Regions from separate parts of the Rossellomorea sp. y25 genome, predicted to be linked through region 2. Evidence: riboswitches for the same ligand, from Rfam matches in the RefSeq annotation. Region 2 holds a riboswitch; each other region holds the start of a gene.

Region 1 (5,538 bases), 440 kb from region 2:
TCTCAGTAGTGGAAGCCCTTCGTCACGCAGGCTACCATTTCGATAGCGACATCGAAGTAAGATGGTTGAACTCTGAGCTGATCGACAACGCAAATGTAGCAGAAAAACTGGCAGATGTAGATGGAATCCTTGTACCAGGTGGCTTCGGTGACCGTGGAGTAGAAGGGAAAATCGCTGCGACTCAATATGCCCGTGAAAACAAGGTACCTTTCCTCGGAATCTGCCTTGGTATGCAGCTGGCATCTGTAGAATACGCACGTAATGTTCTTGGATTGGAAGGAGCTCACTCTGCTGAGTTAAATCCTGAAACGCCATACCCTGTCATCGACCTTTTACCAGAACAAAAGGATATCGAAGATCTTGGTGGGACACTGCGTCTTGGACTATACCCATGTAAGCTGACAAAAGGTTCAAAAGCCTATGCGGCCTACGACGGAGAAGTGGTTTATGAGCGTCACCGCCACCGCTTCGAATTCAACAATCACTACCGTGAGCAAATGGAAAAAGCCGGCTTCATCTTCTCAGGCACAAGCCCTGATGGCCGTCTTGTGGAAATCATCGAGCTAAGCGATCACCCATGGTTCGTCGCATCTCAATTCCATCCTGAATTCACTTCACGCCCGACACGCCCGCAGCCTCTATTCAGAGACTTCGTGGAAGCGTCACTTGCGTATGGTGAGAAATAAGATTTGATTATGTAACTGCTCTCCCAGGTTTGGGAGGGCGGTTTTTTTTAGGGTGGGGGTGGCCGATTTTTAAGGGGAATCGGAATTTATCGACCATTCTACAAATAACGACAATTTTCACGAACTCCTCTTTTATCTCATCTATAAAATTTTCCAAAAAAGAATATTGACAATATTCCCGCATATCGTTAACATATCGTTTATAGCATGCGAACTATACCAAATTTCATAATCTCTTATAAAGAGTTGGCAGAGGGACTGGCCCGATGACGCCCGGCAACCTACCGTTTAGACGGAAAGGTGCTAAGACCTGCAGGAAGAATTTCCTGAGTGATAAGAGTACGTTTATTTATACATAAACCTCTTTTCTCTTGGGAAAAGGGGTTTTTTTATTTGCAAAGAATGTTTTGTGAACTTTGTTGCTTTTAAAGGGAAAGTGCTGATTGATTTCCGCTCCAGGTGTACGGAGGTCGATAATAGCTTTAAAGTAGGGATACTTTCCTTTAGATTGCTCTGTCAATACTGAGCTCTGTCACGGAAATCTCTTATAGATGGTGAGGGGAACTGCGTAGACTCCTGCGGAAAAACGGGCGTGCCGAGACCCCGGAAGCGAAGATGAGGAGGCTCGGCCGTACGCTAGCTGCAAGCGGAGCGGTTCCCCTCACCATCCAGCACATACTGGTTGACAGAGCCTTTGCAGATCCCGGTTTTAAAACAACAAATATCTTTTATGAAAAGAATATTTTAAAAAATTGAGGCATATCACCTCGGGAGGAGAAAAGAAAGATGAAAAAAACGGCATCATTATTCGTATTACTCGCACTTATTTTCAGTTTAGTCGCTTGTCAGCCAAAGGTATCCCAGGAAGCGGACGCAGACAGTGGAGAGAAGAAGGAAGCAACATCTGATCATCCATTGGCCAATAAAAAGATCGCCCTTATTATGCAAATCAATTTAGGGACATTTTCCGCTCAATACATAGAAGGTGTCAAAGAGCAGGTAGAGAAGTTTGGGGGCAAGATTCAAGTATTTACGTCTGAAGGGGACCTGGCAAAAATGTCTTCTAACCTGGATGCGGCCATCAATCAAAAGTTTGATGGGATCCTCATCGATCATGGAACGAAAGAAGCACTGCAATCAGGGGTGGAAAAAGCGAAGGAACAAAACATTCCGGTTGTCGTATTCGATGCGGATGTTGCTTCAGAAGAGGTGACGGTCCTCGAACAGGGTGATCAGCAAATGGCTGAACAAACCTTGACGAAGCTTTCAGATGAGATTGGCGGTAAGGGTGAGATCGTGAAAATTTGGGTTGCAGGCTTTGCCCCGATGGAAAGACGCCAAGTAGCCTATCAGGAGTTTTTAGAAAAAAATCCTGATATTAAAGAGGTGGCGGCATTTGGAGCGGCTACTCAGAATACAGCACTGGATACACAGGCTCAAATGGAGGCCATATTGAAACAGTATCCGAACAAAGGTGACATCGATGCTGTTTGGGCTGCTTGGGATGAATTTGCAAAAGGCGCCGTTCGGGCAATCGAAGCGGCAGGGAGAGATGAAATCAAAGTATATGGAATCGACATGAGTGATGAAGACCTGCAAATCATTCAAAAAGATGGAAGCCCGTGGGTGGCATCGGCAGCCGTTGATCCGAAAGATATCGGACGCGTGCAGGTCCGGTTTTTATATCAAAAGCTAAATGGCGAGGAAACGCCTGAGAAAGTAAAGCTTGAGCCGGTATTTATTGAAAAAGAAGCATTGCCTGAAGAAACGATTACCACAGATCAATTACACGAGCATGTAGATGGCTGGGGAGCAAGTGAGCAAGGCTATACAGATGAATTAAAAACGCTTGAAGGATCGTTCAAAGAGTAGAAAGGAGTTAAAAGAGATGACGTCTCCACTGTTAGAAATGATCAATATCAATAAAACCTTCTCAGGAGTGAAAGCCCTAAAGAATGCAAGCTTCGATGTGAAAGAGGGGGAGGTCCATGCCCTCTTGGGGGCGAATGGTGCTGGGAAAAGTACGCTGATGAAGATTTTATCAGGAGCCTATGTGCAGGACAGCGGAGACATCATCCTTCACTCTGAAAAAAGAGACTATCAATCTCCGAAAGAAGCGAAGGAGCATGGCATCCATTGCGTGTACCAGGAAGTGGACACGGCCATTGTCCCTGGACTTTCTGTAGCGGAAAATATCGTCCTTGATCAGTTCTCACAAAAAGGTTTCTTCTTTATTACTAAAAAGTCATTAAAGAAAGAAGCGTCGGAGGCGCTTAGACGCATCGGGGCAGAAACCATTCCCCTCGGTCAGCCTGCGTCACACTTAAGTCTCGCTGAAAAGCAGCTGGTGCTCATTGCCAGAAGCCTGCTTCAACAAGCGAAAGTATTGATTTTGGATGAACCAACGGCACCTTTAAGTTCTTCTGAGACGGAAAAGTTATTCCGAGTCATAGAAGATTTAAAGAAAGAGAGAGTAGGGGTCATTTTCATCTCTCACAGGCTCCCGGAAGTATTTCAGCTTTCCGATCGCATCACGGTCATGAGAGACGGAGAGACCATTGGAACGTTTGGAACACAACAAACAACCTCTCACAAGATCATTGAAGCCATGCTTGGAGGAACATATAGAGAAGAGTTTCAGAAAAGAACGCTGCCGATCGGTGAAACGCTTTACGAAGTGAGGGGGCTCGAAGACGGACAAAAGGTGAAGGATATCCATTTATCCGTTAAGGCAGGAGAAGTAGTCGGAGTGGTCGGGCTTGTGGGAGCGGGAAAAACCGAGCTTGCCAAAGCCTTATTCGGAGCCTCTCAGGTAGAATCGGGTGACTATTTTCTGGGAGGAAAGAAGCTGAGGATTCACTCTCCCCGGGATGCGGTTCAAAATGGTCTGGCACTTGTTCCGGAAGAAAGACGAAAAGAAGGGTTGTTCATTCATGAAACCGTTCAGCACAACCTTAGCTTTCCTTCTTTAAGAAAAGTCTCCAACTGGTTATGGATCAACGGTCGCAAAGAACGTGAGCTGGCCCGTGAAAAAATCCGATCCCTTGGAATTAAAACCGCTCATGAAAGAATCCAGGCCAACTTTTTAAGCGGAGGAAACCAGCAGAAGGTTTCAATAGGGAAATGGCTGTCCGATGAAGCTTCGGTGTTTTTATTTGATGAACCGACGAAGGGCGTGGACGTGGGAGCGAAGAAAGAGATATTTTCCCTGATTCAATCCCTTGCAGAAAAAGAGAAGGGTATTCTCTACTTTTCCTGTGAAATACAAGAAATCCTGGCGATCTCGGACCGGATACTCGTCATGTATGATGGCCGGATCGTCAAAGAACTGACAAAAGAAGAAGCAACTCAAGAACTCATATTGTTTTATGCTTCAGGAGGGATCCAAGCGCATGAAAGGCAAGATACTCGACTTACTATTTAAATACGGGGCCATCGTGTTGATGGCCGCGATTCTACTATTTTTCAGCTTATATAATCCATTTTTCTTCACCTATGGAAATCTATCAGACATTCTCCGCTCGATTTCCATCGTCACATTAGTGGCATTAGGGGTAACCTTTACTCTCGTCGTCGATGGCTTTGACCTTTCAGTGGGATCGACGGTTTCCCTGTCTACCGTTGTGACGGCTTCATTGATGGTCTGGTATGAAGCGCCGTTGTGGATCGTGCTCCTTGTTCCATTGTTGGTGGGAGCGGGAGTCGGGTTATTCAATTCGCTGTTGATCGTTAAATTTGGAATTCCGGATTTGCTTGCTACATTAGGGGCCATGTATATTATTTCAGGTGTTCATCGGACGTATACGGAAGGGTACTCGATCTACAATCATATGCCGATGACAACTGGCGGGACAGCCCCGGGGGAATTTTCAGAAGCGTTCCTCTGGATCGGCCAGGGAAAGTGGCTCGGATTGCCGGTACCGGTATGGATCATGCTCGTGTTGGTCGGAATCGTCTATGTGATCATGCATTTCACGAGATGGGGGCGCATTTTGTATATGACAGGGGGTAACGCAGAAGCGTCACGCTTATCAGGTGTCAGGGTGACCCGGGTGAAGTTGATTGCCTACGTTCTCTCAGGTGTATTCGCATCGATTGGAGGAATCCTGTTCACAGCCCGGGTCGGATCAGGACAGATGGATGCCGGTGGCCCGCTCCTCATGGAAGCAGTCGCCGCTGTGTTTGTCGGCTTCTCCGTCTTGGGCGCAGGAAAACCGAATATCCTCGGCACCTTCTTTGGGGCAGCGTTGATAGGGGTCCTGCTGAATGGATTGACGATGATGAATCTACCATACTATGCATTTGAAATTATTAAAGGAAGCGTACTGGTATTGGCATTGGCAGTGACGTATGTGCATGCCAAGAAGGTGCGGGGGGCTTGAAGTTTGTAAGAGAGGCGCCCTATTTGGATGCCTCTCTTTTTTTTGGTTGAGGATTACTCCTCATACTCCTCCAACATCTCACGGATCACAAACCCCAGCGCAAAATAAAGATAAAGGGCAGCCATGCTGGAAGGGAAGCTTACACGCTCACCGATTTCATCGCCTGGAAGCATGCCTTTGATCACTTTCGTATCTAAGTGAACATCGGCTAAGTCCAACAGATTCTCTGCACCCTCTACCAATCCAGAGACAGCCACGAATGGCACACCTTCATCAGCCAGTTTTTTCCCTAACTCCACAGCATCCTCATCAGTTGAAAAGCGGCTGACGACTAATACACGATCAGCTTCCGTCAGTTGGGTAGAACCATTATATCTTTTAGCAGAAGGAAGAGGTTCAGCACCAAACAAAGCCTCGGCTGTGACGGCTTCCATCTCCCCGTGACCTGCAATGTAAATATTCCCCTGCCC
Region 2 (5,538 bases):
AACCAGGAATCCGTCATGACCAAAGGCGGTGGAGATGAAGTAGTGTTCACTCTTTGGTACGAGATGTGTAAACTCCTTTAGATAGTGAGGTGAATAAATTAAATCACCTTCATAGCTAATCGAAATCAGTTCGCACTGATAATTCTTCGCTACCTCTTCTGTTCCTCCTCTCCCCCTTCCAATATCATGTGAGTTCATGGCTTTCAGCAGGGTAAGATAGCTGTTTGGATCAAACCGCTTTCCTAATTTCTTTCCTTGGTAATCGAGATAGCTTTCGACATTGAATTGTTCGTTTTGCTTTTCACGTTGGAAACGCTGATCGAACAGTTCCTGAGTCCGGTACGTGACCATCCCAACCATTCTGGCAATCTCTAATCCTTTTAAGATAGCGCCTGGTGGATAATGTCCCTTTTGAAATCCGGGGTCCTCTTCAATCGCTGTGATCCCGATGTGATTAAAAGCGAGACCATAATCATTCAAGGAAGGTGTGACGGCAAGAGCGAAAACTTTATTTATATAGGCAGGATACAGGGCTCCCCATTCCAGGGCCTGCATCCCTCCCAGTGAGCCTCCGATAACCGCTTCGATGCGGTCGATCGAAAGTTGTTGGAGTGCTTCATATTGGGCATGGACCATGTCTCTTATCGTAACACCCGGGAAGTCCGGACCGTAACGTTCTCCGGTATGTCGATTGGTTGACGTTGGTCCCGTACTTCCTTCACATCCTCCTAATACATTAAAGGCAATCACATTAAAATGTTCGGTATCAATATACGACCCGGGACCAATCAGTCCATCCCACCAGCCCCGGTCTTCACTCGTTCCCTTTACGATATGGGTCCCTGTGAGGGCATGGCAAACCAGGATGGAGGGTCCTTCTTTGTTTCCTGTCCGTTCATACGTAAGATCTACATTTTTTAACGTGGTGCCTGACTCTAATGTGAGGGATGGGATGGTAATGGAGCTTACTTCATACGTGTATGACTTCTCCATTCCTCCACCTCCTTTTTTGGTGTTGTAGCGGGGGGATCAGGATTCCACACCAGATAGCCCCGCTTGTAAAACAGTTGACTTTGGACTGATTTTTGGATATTGCCATTAGGGCGTTGAGAATTCGTCGTTAAGACTTTCGTCAAGAATTCAGATATTCATTCTAGGGGACGGCGCGTGCATCCTGTTCGCTGATACAATCCCGATTTTGCTGATATATTCGAAATTCCGCTGATAAAATCAGGTTTTCGCTGATATATTCGAAATTCCGCTGATAAAATCAGGTTTTCGCTGATATCTCCCTTAAGTAGACCCCGGATGCTCTATAAATAGTATCTAAATCCACCTTTTCACCCTGTAAAGTGATTTCAATGACGATTTTAGGGCCATATTCTCCAGTTTCTATCACACCCGTGATGTTTCCAACGCCACTTCAATAGCATGGTCCAAGTCCTCGATCAGGTCCTTCGCAGACTCTAATCCAACAGAAAGTCTCACAAGATCCTCGGTTACCCCTGTAGCACGAATTTCCTGGTCGTTTAATTGCTGATGGGTCGTGGATGCCGGGTGGATGATCAGTGATTTTGCATCCCCTACATTGGCCACATGAGACCAAAGAGAAATGTTATCGACTACTTTCCGTCCGGAATCTCTCCCACCTTTAATACCAAATACGACGATGGAACCCGCTCCGTTTTTCAAGTATTTTTGAGCAAGCTTGTGAGACGGATGCTGAGGCAACCCTGGATAGGATACCCACGCAACGCCATTATGCTGATCTAAATGCTCCGCAATCTTAAAGGCATTCTCTGTGTGACGTTCGATGCGAAGATGAAGCGTTTCTAATCCCTGCAACAGAAGGAATGCGTTTTGCGGACTTAAGCACGCCCCTAAGTCACGAAGCAGCTGCACCCTTAATTTTGTAATGAATGCTGCCGGTCCTACATCCTGTGCGTAGCGCAGTCCATTATAGCTTCGGTCCTCTTCTGTGAAACCCGGGAACTTTTCATGATTCCAATCGAACTTCCCACCGTCAATGACAACTCCCCCGATTGCTGTACCGTGACCTCCGATCCATTTTGTTGCAGAGTGGATGACGATATCCGCTCCCCACTCGATCGGCTTACATACATATGGAGTGGCAAAGGTATTATCGATGATCAACGGGATATGATGGTCATGTGCCACTTTTGCTACCGCTTCAATATCAAGCACATGTAGACTTGGATTCCCGATTGTTTCAGCGAATACCGCTTTCGTTTTAGGAGTGATCGCTTTGCGGAAATTTTCCGGGTCTGTCGGATCTACGAAATGCACCTTGATACCGTATTTCGGGAGAGTGGTAGAGAATAGATTATAGGTTCCACCATAGAGATTGGTAGCTGCTACAATTTCATCACCTGCTCCGGCGATATTTAAGATTGATAGTGAGATAGCGGCCATTCCGGATGATACACCAAGTGCTCCGATTCCTCCTTCTAACAGAGCAAGGCGTTTTTCCAACACGTCTACAGTCGGGTTCATGATGCGCGTATAAATGTTACCCGGCACTTCAAGGGCAAATAATTTTGCCGCATGATCACTGTTATCGAAAACGTAGGATGTCGTTTGGTAAATCGGCACTGCCCTCGAACCTGTAGATGGATCCGGCTCCTGGCCGCCGTGAAGTAGTAGTGTGTCGAAATCGAATGATTTTGTCATAGAGAATTCCTCCTAAATGGTTTTGGTGATTGGGTTTCCGTTTTGCGGTTGAATGTTTTGGACGTTTGCCTGTTAAAGTTTGTTAGAATTTTGACTGTTGAATTCAGAATGATATTTGACTGTTAAAATAATGCGTTTTTTTAACAGTTGAATTTTCGACTTATTTTAACTGTTAAATATCGTCCCATTTTCTCCTGTTAAATTTCCACCAAAATTCTGCTGTCGAACTCTGAAACTGAAAAATCGAAGAAGTATGTTTCCTTAAGAAGATAGAAGAGGAAAAAATAAAAAACCCTCTTCCTAAGAAGAGGGTCTAATTTAATAGGGTCCTCCTCTTATCTTTCAGGCAATCGCCTGCAGGAATTAGCACCTTTTCATGCGACGCATTACTGCGTACATGAAGGTTGCCGGGTTTCATCGGGCCTAGTCCCTCCACCTCTCTGGATAAGAGCATGTAGTTGTCAATGTGAAAATTCTTGCGTTGAGATGAATTATAAGGGGTAACCGACCTCAACGTCAAGAGTATTTTTAGAATTTTTACATTATTTAATTTTTAACCGAAGCTGTAATCGCTTCGTTAAATTGCACGACGATGTCTTCCCCATCCTCAATACCTAACGATATGCGCACGACATGTGTGTTTATTCCGAGTTTTTCCTGCGCATCCTTCGGCAGGGCACGATGAGACGTTCCTAATGGATATGAGACCGTAGTCTCCACGCCGGCAAGAGAAGGGATGATTTTAATCCAGCCAAGTGATTTGAAGAATGTGCTGATGTCACATGTGTTGGATAGCTCGATCGTTACGATGGCTCCATTTCCTTTATCGGATAAATCCGTTGGGTAATAAACTTCCTTCACGTATTCATTTGCTCGAAGGTCCGCCGCAAGAACTTCGGCATTCCTTGCTTGGGTCCCCATTCGGAGAGCCAGTGTTTTCGCTCCGCGGCATGTCAGCCAGGCTTCAAATGGACTCAGGTTCGAACCGATGTTGACGACTTTTTCTCTCGCTTTTTGAACAAGATCTTCCTTCCCGACTATGACTCCTGCTGTGATATCACTATGTCCTCCGATATACTTCGTGGCACTGTGAGCGACCAGATCCACCCCTTCTAAGAAAGGGTGGCGCAGAAACGGTGTGGCGAATGTGTTATCGATCATTGTTTTCAGGTTGTGTTTTTCAGCGAATCCGACCATTTTAGGGATATCTTCCACTCGCATAAACGGGTTTGTGACGGTCTCACTGTAGATGAGTTTGGTTTGTGGAGTAATGGCTCCCTCTAATTCCTCTAAACTTGTAAAATCAACGAATGAAGTAGAAATACCGAGTGATTTCAGCTCTTCTTTCAGCATATGGAACGTACCCCCGTATAAATCCTCGGCAGCAATGATGTGATCCCCTGATTGCACAACAGCGAGGATACCAACAAGGATGGCCGATAATCCAGAAGAAGTTGCTACACCTGCCGGGGCTCCTTCCAAGTCTGCCACCATCTTTCCAAGCTCGTCTGTATTTGGATTTCCCGTTCTTGTGTAGAGATAAGGAGACTTCCCTTCATAGAAACCCTCCAACTCCTCTAAAGAAGTAAAAGAAAAAGCAGAGGTCTGATAAATCGGAGTCGTCTTACTGCGGATTTCCTCTGTTCCTTTTAACTGACTGTGCACGACCTTAGTTGTGAATTTCATCTCTCTTTCATCCTTCCTGAATCTATGTATTTTTAAAAGTGTATCATATTCAGAAGATTGTGAGGAGTAAGATCTTTTGGAGGCATAAAAAAACACCTGCCAAATTGCAACAGGTGCACTGCGTTTTATTGAACGTTTTCCAAACATCCGATCAGGCGATTTTCAATATCCAATGCCAGGCTTTTTAGTTCATCGTTATCCACCATCTCGATCAGCTTGCTTGGTTTTGCCATACCGATCTTGGTGGTACCGCCTTCTGTGTATACCGTCACTTTGCAAGGAAGGAAGTAGCTTACGAGCATGCTTTCTTCCAGCACCTTTTTAGCTTCATGTGGATTACACACCTCTAATACGACTACTTCTTCGTTGAAATCAAGGCCCTTATCCTGCAATTTCTGGGCAAGATCGAGATTCCATAGTACACCGAAGCTCTCATCTTTCAGGACAGTTTCTACCGCTTCCACTGCTTCTTTCACACTCATTGAAACTTCCTTTGTGTAATGAAACATGTTCACATCTCCTCCTTTTTTTATCACATTCATTTAATACCTCATAGAGTATAAGGTCAAACATCGATATTCAGAGGTCCGTCCCTCTCCATTATTCCATTCCTTCGACCATTTTACCCATCATGTCTTCGTTCATGGGGCCGACGATTTTGTGTTGGATGATGCCTTTGGTGTCGATCATGTAGGTGGTCGGGATGGTAAATACACGGTATTCGTCACCGACCGCCCCCTCTTTATCCATTGGGACAGGGAAGGTCAGTTCATAACCGTCGACAAATTGGTGGACTGCTTTTTCCCCATCGTCCATGGACGTCAGATTGACGGCAAGGATTTCAACGTTTTCTTTCTCTGCATTGTTTTCGTAGTAACTCTGCATATGGGGCATTTCAGCTTTACATGGCGGACACCAGGTTGCCCAGAAATTCAGGATCACTTTCTTACCTTGATAATTTGAAAGCTTTACGGCTTCACCCTCTAAGGTGGTTAATTTAAAATCCGGAGCGCGGTCCCCTTTTGCGAGCCCCTGCTGTGCATTAGAAAGATCCATGGATTCATTGGCTAATTGTGCAGCCTCTTCCCTGGCCTTCTTTTCCTGTTGATCCTGAAAAAAGTTCACTAAGAAAATGCCGATAAGAAGCGCAACGATGGCCAA
Region 3 (5,538 bases), 820 kb from region 2:
TCAAGCGATTGCCTTCAGCCCGGGTGTGATGAATACGGATATGCAAGGAGAAATCCGTTCATCCTCTAAAGAAGCCTTTGTCGATGTAGAAGCATTTCAGCGATATAAAGAGGAAGGCATGCTTCGTGAAACAGATACGGTGGCAGATGCACTGGTCAAGCTTGTGACAGAAAGCGAACTTGAAAGTGGTAAGCTTTATCATGTAAATGATTTATTATAAAAAGAAAGCAGATTCCTGGAAGGGGATCTGCTTTTTGAATTTTGGGCTGTAAACAATAATGATTAGCGGTATTCACAATTTGGCACAATAAACTGCAAAAGTGGCACAATTTTGGATGAGAGTGGCACAAGTTTCCTCGAAAGTGGCACAACAAAAATATCCACGGCCCTACAATTAAGGTTTAAAAGGCAAAATTGGGGGTTTTTATGGGAATGTGCTGATGAAGTGGAAAATTTTTAACCAACAACACAAAAAAGTCCAAGTTTGAATAAAAATCAAAGAAGATTTGCCGAAATGATTTAATTCGTCTCCTATATTTGTTATTTTCGTTCATCAACCTACCGTGATAACTCTCTTTTCGAAAAAAAGAGACAAACCCCAAAGGATTTGTCTCTCTACTCTCATTTATTAAGATCGCACCGGGTTTGCGTCAGGTGCTGTTTTGCGTGTGAATTTTGGTAGTGCAAATCGAATGGCAATAATGCCGCAAACAGCAATTAAGATCGGGTAGAAGGCATATGGGATAATGCTGATCGGTGATATGCCTGCCACTTCAGCCACTAACAGAGCCTGCGCTCCGTATGGAATTAACCCTTGAACGGAACAAGAGAAAATATCAAGGATACTGGCTGATTTACGGGCGTCAACTCCATAGTTTTCACTAATTGTTTTAGCAAGGGGGCCGGCAATGATGATCGAAATCGTGTTGTTTGCTGTGCAAAGATTAGTAGAACTCACTAATCCTGCTGTAGCAAGCTGTGCTCCCTGAGGAGACTTGATTTTGCGGGTGGCGTGATAAAGTAAAGCCTGAATCCCGCCGTTATGACGGATTAGTTCAACAACCCCGCCAATCAGTACAGAAAGGATTACAATCTCTGCCATGCCAGTCATCCCATCGGCTACACTCCCGAAATAACTTGCCGGGGTAAAGCTTCCATCAATGAATCCAATAATTCCGGCTAAAACAATTCCGCCTAACAATACAACAAACACATTTAGTCCTGCAAGAGCACCGATGATCACTCCAAGGTAAGGCAGGATTTTAATCCAATTAAAGCTTTCCGCTCCGACAGTCGATTGATTCCCCATAGTAAGAACAAGAAGAATCACCATTGTGATGATTGCCGCAGGTAATACAATGAAAAAGTTGACTTTAAATTTATCCTTCATTTCCGTTTTCTGTGTACGAACGGCTGCGATTGTCGTATCAGAAATAAATGATAAGTTATCTCCGAACATCGCTCCTCCAATGACTGTTGCCATGGCAAGCGGCATGGAAATATCTGTTCCTGAACTAATCCCGACACCGATTGGCGCGAGTGCTGCGATCGTCCCCATGGATGTTCCCATCGATAACGAAATGAAAGCAGCGATAATGAATAATCCTACAATAATCAAGTTACCAGGCAGCACGGAAAGGGCAAAGTTTACGGTAGAATCAACAGCTCCCATCTTTTCAGCTACTCCTGAAAAAGCTCCTGCTAAAAGGAAGATAAAGACCATGATCATGATATCAGGATGACCGGCTCCTTTAGCGAAACGCTCAATCTTAGCCGTTAACGTCTCTTTCCGGTTCATCAACAGACCTACAACGGATGCAATGATAATTGATACTAATACAGGAAAAGCATAAAAGTCTCCAGAAATGATGCCTGCTCCAAGGAACAGAGAAACAAATATAATTAAAGGCAGTAATGCCAATAAATTTCCTTTTTCTTGATTCATTCCTAACACTCCTTTGTCATTGTTCAATTTCGTAAAATACAAAAAACCTCTTCAAAAATAAGAAGAGGTTTCAATAGAACGAAACACTCCTCTTATCTTTCAAGCTTTACGCTTGCTGGATGTGGCACAGCACTCAAAGCCTGAGTCCGCTGCCGAGACATCGCAGGGCCAGTCCCTCCGTCTCTCTGGATAAGAAGATATGTTATTTAGTTGATTTAAAATATACTTCCATACTTTAAAGGGTTTACTCAAAAAAGTCAAACGGGAATTTTTGAAACAAAAGCGGAGGCGGCTCGCTCAGGCCCGACAAGCATAAGACGAGAACGCCGGAAAGGCGCCTTTTGCCTTTATGGTGTTATTGGCTTATGACCTCGAGGGACTAGCCGCCGTAGCTGGCCGAAACAAAAGCGGAGGCGGTTCGCTCAGGCCCGACAAGCATAAGACGAGAACGCCGGAAAGGCGCCTTTTGCCTTTATGGCGTTATTGGCTTATGACCTCGAGGGGCTAGCCGCCGTAGCTGGACGAAACATTCAAAGCTCTAAAAATGCATGACTTTATCCATAATAAGGTATAAACTCATAGACAATTGAACGTTCAAGGTCTACTATAAGGAAGACAAAAAACATCTGGGGGATACGGTAGTGGAAAGAACTGTACGAAATCAAATTTTTACCTTACAAGGATTTTATTTATTAACGTTCTTCGGTGTTGGTAGTTTATATCCCTTACTCAGTGTGTATTTGAGTGAAAGCGTTGGATTAAACGGATATCAGATTGGAACGATCATGTCTGTAGGTCCGATCATGACGATTTTCTTCCAGCCGATTTGGGGAATGGTGAGTGACACGACCAATCGTCCCACCTTGGTTCTTGGTTTAACCTCTTTAGTGGCTGGGATCTTTGCACTCGGTTATTTGTTTATGGACTTTTACTATGGTCTGCTTATCGTGGCCATTTTAGTTGCAATCTTTCAAAGTGCAATCATTCCGGTTTCCGATAGTATTAGCTTGAAGTATACAAGTAAAGTCCGGTATAACTACGGAAATATCCGTCTGTTCGGTTCATTGGGCTTCGGGATTGCTGTCTTTATAATGGGGAAACTTTCGGAAGGTTTCATCGGACCCACCATCATCTTTTACTCTTTCTTTATCTGTCTGGTACTTTCAGGATTCCTTTCCTTTCGGTTTCCTAAGGAGAGAGCGGCAGCAAAGCTTGATTTAAAAGCAGGGATGAAAGAATTATTTACAATGAAGAAATTCCTCATTTTCTTAGCTGTAACCTTCTTAGTATTCGGTCCAAACCTGGCCAATAATGTTTACTTCGGCTTATTTGTTGAGGATTCTGGGGGGACGTATGCCGGAATCGGTCTTGCGTTTTTAATCGCCGTTTTATCAGAAGTGCCCTTTATGAGGATTGCCGGGGGATGGATTGATAAATTCGGACTATTAACGGTGGCTGCGTTAGCAGGTGCTGCGTCCATGCTCCGCTGGCTCTTTTACTTTACGGAACCTAGTCTTTGGCTGGTCTATTCATCGGCTGTGATGCAAGGACTTGCCATTGGGTTATTCATTCCGGCGGGCTTACGTTACATTAAAGAAATCACGCCTTCCCACATTACAGCAACAGCCGTTACGGTATATTCAGCAATCGGAAACGGACTGGGGAATTGGTTCAGTACCTTTGTTGGCGGTTTTATCTATGAAACGTACTCCATTTACACGGTGTACTTATTCTTCGCAGTCCTATCCCTATTAGGTATTTTCCTTTGCTTCGTTCTCATGAAAGAAGAAAAGAAGAATGCACTTGCATATTAATATGTTATTTCAAGGCGTCTAATGAGAGTCTCTCTCCTAGATGCCTTTTTTATTTGTTAGAAAATTTAAATAAATTAAAATAAAGGAAGGATTTACCTATGTCTGCGTGTAATAGTATATAGAAGCAGAAAATTTTGTGGGTGATGACATAATGAGGATCACAGGGGTTTTCATAATAGGAATTTTCCTTTTACTTACAGCATGTACACCTGAGCAGACATATCAAAAAGACCGATCAAACAAGACAGAACTCACGATTAAACCTTATAAATTAAATGCAAAAGAAAAAGAGCTGATTATGTTCACCGGGATTCAGGATATTCAATATTTTGAGTTAGACGGAAGTCTTGGAGAAGAGGATGATCTGCAAAAAACGATTGAGGTATATGAAAATGGCAAACAAGTGGAGAACGAGCCTTTTTCTTCTAATCAAATGGAGCACCTATTCAAGCATTCTCTCTTATCCTTTGGATTTACTTCAGATGATGAGGAAAAGTTAAAGTTTATACATGGCAGTGAAGGTGGAACGTTTACCATGATGAATGATTTCGTTTCTGGTGGTTATACCTTTGCTAGTCTTCTTTCAACAAAAACCACTTTAGAAAAAGGGCAGCCCATATATTTGTATGCGATTGCCGGAACGCAAGATGGTCAAATTTCAGGGTTATCCCTTGATGAAAATGGTAAGCCTTCAGGAGGAATCCTGGAAGCAGACAAAGCGTATGTATTCAAAGTCACGGTAACCGACCGGGAGGCTTTGCAATCAACAGAATAAAAAACCTGAAAAACGAAACGGCAGAGAACATCAGTCTTCAAAAAAGTAACATTAAAAGGTTTTGATCATCTTGAATTGTGGTACAAGTAGGATAAGATATTCAAAAGCAATCTCATAAATGCATCAATTCATATACGACAATTGTAAAATACCAATAAAAATAGCGTCTAATCTATAGAAAAGGGGATTTTAAAATGGAGAATACATTCGTCTACTCAAAAGATAATGCTAACCTTGGAGATACCGTGCAATTTAAAAGAAAGAAGAATGTCATCAATGGTGTGGTGACCACTCTTAGAGAAAATACGGTCATCGTCAAAATGGATAAAAATGTGGCAAAAAAGCTGGATTTACCAGATGATCAAACCGTAGTGGCACATAAAAACTATGTCGTCATTGAAAGAGCTGAAAATGATTCACAACCTGTATTTGTATATGATGGGTGGAATAGCGCATTAAAAGCCTAAACTTCATCTGCAAAGAAAAAGATCCTAACACGCCTAGACCAGTAGCATGGCTAAAGACGTATTAGGATCTTTTTTATTTTAATTTGCTGTTTACATATTCCTCAACCATTCCAGTGGTGACAAGCTTTCTCTGCGGCACGACACCTTGACGGGCAAGGGCGTTGATTTCATTGGTCACCTGATTAATCTTATCCGTTGTAAACGGTTGTTCAGCCAAACACAGCTCAACAGCTTCGTCGATCGCTTTTTCTCTACGCTCATCTAATATCATAAACTGTTGTACCAATTGATTTTGTTTACTTGAATGCTTTGTAATGTCTTTGTGTACACTCATGATTTCATCCCTCTCTGATTTGACGCATTATACCCTCTATTATGCCTTCTTCAACGTACTCATGGCAATGTCCAAATACCACTTCTATAAGATTGGGGAAAGGAGCCTTGAAACCGATTCTTTCACTTTGATCTTTATAGGTCTTTCGTTATACTCCTTGAGCGTCAATTCCCTACTATTATCAATATCCTTGCAAAACACAA
Region 4 (5,538 bases), 530 kb from region 2:
CCCTGAATTCGTTCGTGTGGACGACGAGGGATTCGGGGCCGATTTTGATGTAGGGGTGGATGGTCGGGACCACCCGGCTGACGTTACCGGCATCGGAGGAACCGAGTCCCTTTCGTTCTGTATCGTCGAAGGATTCCCCCAGTGACTCGATGGAGCGCTGGAATACTTGATCGAAACGGCGGTTGAGCTGAAAGTGATCGACTTCATTTTGGATTTTGATGACATTCAGTTCTGTCCCCGTGGCAAGTGCCGATCCCTCAGCGATCGCTTTCACCTTCTGCGTGACTTCATTGCACGCTTCCCTGGTGGCAGCCCGTATATAGAATCGGGCCTTTGCATAGTCAGGGACGATATTGGGTGCGTCCCCGCCGTGGGTGATGATGCCGTGGATCCTGACATCATCGGTCACGTGCTGGCGAAGGGCGTTAATGCCGTTGAACAGCTGGATCACACCATCAAGGGCATTGATGCCGTCTTCAGGGGAAGCTGCCGCATGGGCAGATCTTCCTTTGAATTCGAAATCAAGTGGATCCACCGCAAGGGTTTTCCCTGTCTGTGTTGTCCTGTTGAACGGATGGACCATCATGCAGGCATCCACTCCTTCGAACAAGCCCGCCTTAACAAAACTGCCCTTCGCACTTCCATTCGGACCGCCTTCCTCGGCAGGAGTCCCGAACACGACCACTTCCCCTCCTGTTTCATCGAGTACGGACGACAGGGCGATGGCCGCCCCGCAGCTTGCCGTCCCGATGATATTGTGACCACAGGCGTGACCGAGTCCAGGCAGGGCGTCATATTCAGCCAGGTAGCCGATGACCGGCCCTTCTTTTCCTGAATGTTTGCGTGCCACAAAGGAAGTCTCATGGCCCGCCACTCCCCGTTCAATGGAGAATCCGTTGGCTGCAAGGAGGGTGGTCAAGGTCTCTGAAGCAAAGAACTCTTCGTTACCGATTTCAGGATTGTCGTGGATCTGATGGCTGGTCGACACGAGTTTCACAGCCAGTTGATCCACTGCCGAGAGGATGTTGTTCTTACGATGGGCAATCGCTGCTGGTTGACTCATCTCTTTTCCCTCCTAATGCAATTCACTGACCGGCACGAATGTCGGGATCAGGGAATCTTTATATGTTTTCTTGATATGTTCCGCTACGTCATCTTCCTGGTAGAGATCAACAATCTTTTTATAGGTCTTATTGTCTTTATCTTTTTCCTGCGCTGCGATGATATTGATGAACGGCTTAGACTCCGCCCCTTCGATATAGATGCTGTCATCAACCGGTACGAACCCTGCTTCAACAGCCACACCATTATTGATGATCGATGCCGCCACATCCGGCAGTACCCTCGGTGTCTGGGCAGCGACGACCGGTGTGAATTCAAGGTTTTTCGGGTTTTCTTTAATCGCTTCGAGACCCTGTGACTGATCAAAACCTTCTTTCAGTTGTATCAAACCTGCTTCCTCCAATAGGAGAAGGGCACGGCCTAAGTTAGTCGCCTCTTGAGGAACGGCTACTTTACTGCCTTTCGGTAAGTCTTCTACCGATTTATATTTTTCCGAATAGATTCCCATCGGCGCGATGATCGTCGAGCCGATCGGTACAAGGTCCAGATTATGTTCTTCAACGAATGAATCAAAATACGAAATCGTCTGGAAGGCGTTCAGGTCGATATCCCCATCGGCCAGCGCCTGGTTCGGTCTCACGTAATCGGCAAACTCCACAATCTCGATTTCAATCCCTTCCTTCGCTGCTTTCTCCTTCATATACTCCCAAATCGGCACCCCAGATCCATTCACTCCGACTTTAACGACTTCTTTTTCACCTGAGCCGGATGCACTGTCTCCCGAGCAGCCGCTCAATATAAGGGTGATTAATAGAATGGCGATACTTGCCAGGCTGATTGATTTTTTCATATTCCTCTCTCCTAACGTCTCCTGATGATTTTTGATAATGTATTCCCTGCTGTCTGCAGTCCCTGCACCATCACGATTAAAATGATGACGGTCACGATCATGACGGATGTTTCAAATCGCTGATATCCGTAAGCAATGGCGAGGTCCCCGAGTCCACCGCCTCCGACTGCCCCGGCCATGGCCGATGCTCCGACGAGTCCGATGGTCGCGATCGTAATATTCAGGACCAGTGTACTCAGTGCTTCCGGAATGAGGATCCCGAAGATGATCTGCCACGGCCCTGCCCCCATGGACTCCGCCGCTTCAATGACACCCGGTTCCACTTCAAGGAGCGAGCTCTCTACCAGTCTTGCAATATACGGTGCTGCAAATACGACAAGAGGTACCACGGCTGCCGCCGTTCCGATCGATGTGCCCACTACCAATCTTGTAAAGGGGATGATGGCCACCATCAAGATGATGAACGGAATCGAACGGAACACGTTGATGATGCTGCTCAATATGGAAAAGACGATTTTATTTTCAAGTAAGTGCCCCTTCCTCGTGACCACAACGATGATGCCGAGGGGAAGCCCGATCAACGTGGCAAACAGGAGGGAGAATGACACCATCGCCACGGTATCCCATGTCGCTTCAATAATTCTTGGCCAGAATAATTCCCAGTTAACTTGCACGCTTCTCCACCTCGCTTACGAATAATCTGTTCTTCCAATAATCCAGGATCTCTTCCGTCTCTTTCTTGCTGCCAATGATCTGTACGATGAGATTCCCGAACGGCTTACCTTGGAGTTCCGTGATCTGGCCGAATAACACATTGATGTGGGCATCGAATTTCTTTGCCGTTTCGGAAAGGATCGGCGTGCCCGTCGAATCACCCTTGAAAATGAGGCGGCAGATGCGCCCTTCTTTGCTGTCATTCAATTTGTCGAGAACCGATGCCGGCAGCTGATCATTCATGACACTCTTCACAAAGTTTTTCGTCGTCGGGGTCTGCGGGTTGGAGAAGATATCGAAGACGCTTCCCTCTTCAACGATTTCTCCATTTTCCATGACAGCGACCTTATCACAGATTTCCGGATGACCCCCATTTCGTGGGTGATCATCACAATCGTAATGCCATACTCCGCGTTGATTCTCTTTAATAAGTTCAGAATCGATTCCGTCGTCTGAGGATCAAGTGCGGATGTGGCTTCATCGCAGAGCAGAATCGAAGGCGATGTCGCCAGGGCCCTTGCTATTCCCACCCTTTGCTTCTGCCCTCCTGACAGTTGATCCGGATAATGCTTCGCTTTATCTTCAAGTCCGACAAACGCGAGCAATTCCTTTACTCTCTCGCTGATCTTTTCTTTTGGCCATTTTGCAAGTTTCAGAGGATAGGCGATATTCCCTGCCACCGTCCGGGATTGAAACAGATTGAAATGCTGAAAGATCATCCCGATGCGGTGCCGCTCCTTCCTCAGATCGACTGCCGACTGATCTTTCAGGCTGCGCCTCTCTATGAAAATATCACCCAATGATGGTTTCTCTAAAAAATTGAGACAGCGGACAAGCGTGCTTTTTCCCGCCCCGCTGAATCCGATCACACCATAAATCTCTCCCTTCTTCACTTCGAAGGAAACATTTTTTAAAGCGGTGAATGGGCCATTCTTCGTCTCGAATACTTTCGTAACATTCTGAACTCTGATCATATAAGACTTGCTCCTTTCGCTATGTATACTTCTTGTTGACGATCATGGCTCAAATAAAAAAGTGCCCCCCTTCATAAGAAGAGAGGCACAAAAATATGTATATGTCCCGCTCTTCTCATCTTTCAAGTCACATGACTTGATGGAATTGGCACGGTATTCATAAGAACCCGTTGCCGAGGTATCACAGGGCCAGTCCCTCCACCTCTCTGGATAAGAAGATATGCTTTATTAAGTTAAAGTTATGATGCGTTTTAGCATTAGGGTAATGGTAAATGATTATAATTGGTTTGTCAATCCGGTTTTTGAATTAATTGTATTATTTTGGACAAACCGGGGACGGTCCTTACTCTACTTTTTGGCTTTAAGAGAAATTGAGATTAGTCGAAAGAAGAAGATAGAATCGGAATATGTCCCCTTATTTCAACCTTTTTTAATCGTCATGGCGAATTTAAGCGGAATATTTCCGTCTATTGATTAGCTCTGATGCTTAACCGGATCTCACTACCGATAATTGTGCTAGTCATCTTTTAACAGGCAGTCTAATATATTCACCTATAAAGGTACGACCCACACTCTCTAAAGGAGCGACCAATATATCGTCAATTCTCAGATCATCGCCTCCATTAAAGAAGAATCCCCAAACAACTATGCTATACTAAAAGAAAAAACAATATTCAGATTATTAAAAGGGGCCAATTCCATGAAACCTAACATTATCGACATCGTCCAATCCCAGGTCATCGCTTCCATCAAGGAAGAAAAGGACCTCGACAAAGCCATACAGTCAAACGCCAACATCGTGTTCATCCTAACCGGCAGTTTGATTACAATGGAAGGGTATTTAAAAAAGCTGAAGGAAGCCGGTAAAACCACGTTCATACATATTGATTTCATCGATGGGCTGTCCAACACGAAAAGTGCCATTAAATACATAGCAGAAATCTGGAAGCCCGCTGGCATCATCACAACGAGGAGCAACCTGATCAAATATGCAAAGGAAGAAGGATTGATGACGATCCAGCGCCTTTTTCTTATCGACCGCAATGCCCTTGACAAAGGAATTGATATCGCACAGAACTGCAAGCCGGATGCGATTGAAGTCCTTCCTGGTCTCATGCCGTCCATCATTGACAAACTGACGGCCATGACTACGCTGCCCATCATCGCTGGTGGCCTGATCAGTAATAAGGAAGATATTCTGAATGGACTAAGAGCCGGTGCCCTCGCCATTTCTTCAGGTGATCCGAAGCTCTGGAATCTGGATTTTTAACCAAAAAAAGAGCTCAACCACTGGGAGTTGAGCTCACTCTTTATTTACGTGCCAACCTTTTCTTCTTCCTCCTCTGTCTTACTTTTTTTCCGTGTCCATGGAAGAGGAAATGACGTGATTTCATGCTCTTCAAAGAAGTTTCCTATTTTCGTAATGATGAAGGTTACAAATGTTGCGAAGATGACAATGGAATAAAACCCGGCTCCGATACCAATCCCGATTCCCCCAACGTAGAAAATCATCGCAGCTGACGTCAGTCCTTTCACCCGCAATCCATCTTTCAGGATCACGCCCGCTCCAAGGAAACCGAGTCCCGATACGATCTGCGCCGCCAGACGAAACGGGTCCATCACTTTTCCGCTGTCCGGTTGACTGAGCATATTCGCCCCTTCGATGGAGACGATCGTGATCAATGTACAGGCCACCGATACATACGTATATGTTTTTAACCCGGCTGGTTTATTTTTCGATGTCCTGTCCCATCCGATGATGAACCCTAATACAGCACTCACCAAAATCCGGAAATAGATATCATGCTGCCAGAAAAATTCCGTTGCCTCATTCATGTAATGCGCCATGCCGCCATCCTCCTTAAATGAAAAAGAGATCGCGCCACAAAACGAATGCCTGATTTCTCCACTCCATAGTGAAAAAACCATACAGTTCGC

The links. Region 2 has a riboswitch for S-adenosylmethionine ahead of AAEM60_RS20215 (O-acetylhomoserine aminocarboxypropyltransferase/cysteine synthase family protein). Riboswitches for the same ligand answer to the same signal wherever they lie in the genome.
Region 1: linked by a shared signal. The riboswitch ahead of AAEM60_RS22205 (sugar ABC transporter substrate-binding protein) and the one ahead of AAEM60_RS20215 (O-acetylhomoserine aminocarboxypropyltransferase/cysteine synthase family protein) in region 2 are both predicted to bind S-adenosylmethionine.
Region 3: linked by a shared signal. The riboswitch ahead of AAEM60_RS01120 (Na+/H+ antiporter NhaC family protein) and the one ahead of AAEM60_RS20215 (O-acetylhomoserine aminocarboxypropyltransferase/cysteine synthase family protein) in region 2 are both predicted to bind S-adenosylmethionine.
Region 4: linked by a shared signal. The riboswitch ahead of AAEM60_RS17660 (methionine ABC transporter ATP-binding protein) and the one ahead of AAEM60_RS20215 (O-acetylhomoserine aminocarboxypropyltransferase/cysteine synthase family protein) in region 2 are both predicted to bind S-adenosylmethionine.

The regions. Positions count from the first base shown of each region.
Region 1 is NZ_CP145886.1:4,456,677-4,462,214, reverse strand. Features, by position in the region: gene AAEM60_RS22210 (CTP synthase) at 1-686, shown strand, start outside; SAM riboswitch class I at 920-1,026, shown strand; gene AAEM60_RS22205 (sugar ABC transporter substrate-binding protein) at 1,473-2,558, shown strand; gene AAEM60_RS22200 (sugar ABC transporter ATP-binding protein) at 2,575-4,110, shown strand; gene AAEM60_RS22195 (ABC transporter permease) at 4,079-5,068, shown strand; gene AAEM60_RS22190 (DUF2529 domain-containing protein) at 5,122-5,538, opposite strand, start outside.
Region 2 is NZ_CP145886.1:4,016,395-4,021,932, forward strand. Features, by position in the region: gene AAEM60_RS20210 (homoserine O-acetyltransferase) at 1-993, opposite strand, end outside; gene AAEM60_RS20215 (O-acetylhomoserine aminocarboxypropyltransferase/cysteine synthase family protein) at 1,396-2,691, opposite strand; SAM riboswitch class I at 3,024-3,142, opposite strand; gene AAEM60_RS20220 (aminotransferase class I/II-fold pyridoxal phosphate-dependent enzyme) at 3,238-4,377, opposite strand; gene AAEM60_RS20225 (DUF302 domain-containing protein) at 4,503-4,886, opposite strand; gene AAEM60_RS20230 (redoxin domain-containing protein) at 4,978-5,538, opposite strand, start outside.
Region 3 is NZ_CP145886.1:201,159-206,696, forward strand. Features, by position in the region: gene AAEM60_RS01115 ((S)-benzoin forming benzil reductase) at 1-220, shown strand, start outside; gene AAEM60_RS01120 (Na+/H+ antiporter NhaC family protein) at 629-1,945, opposite strand; SAM riboswitch class I at 2,035-2,141, opposite strand; gene AAEM60_RS01125 (MFS transporter) at 2,587-3,759, shown strand; gene AAEM60_RS01130 (hypothetical protein) at 3,911-4,534, shown strand; gene AAEM60_RS01135 (DUF2187 family protein) at 4,729-5,001, shown strand; gene AAEM60_RS01140 (YpbS family protein) at 5,075-5,335, opposite strand; gene cls (cardiolipin synthase) at 5,420-5,538, opposite strand, start outside.
Region 4 is NZ_CP145886.1:3,483,618-3,489,155, forward strand. Features, by position in the region: gene AAEM60_RS17645 (M20 family metallopeptidase) at 1-1,063, opposite strand, end outside; gene AAEM60_RS17650 (MetQ/NlpA family ABC transporter substrate-binding protein) at 1,076-1,912, opposite strand; gene AAEM60_RS17655 (methionine ABC transporter permease) at 1,924-2,586, opposite strand; partial or broken gene AAEM60_RS17660 (methionine ABC transporter ATP-binding protein) at 2,576-3,600, opposite strand; SAM riboswitch class I at 3,713-3,817, opposite strand; gene AAEM60_RS17665 (glycerol-3-phosphate responsive antiterminator) at 4,301-4,870, shown strand; gene AAEM60_RS17670 (MgtC/SapB family protein) at 4,915-5,436, opposite strand.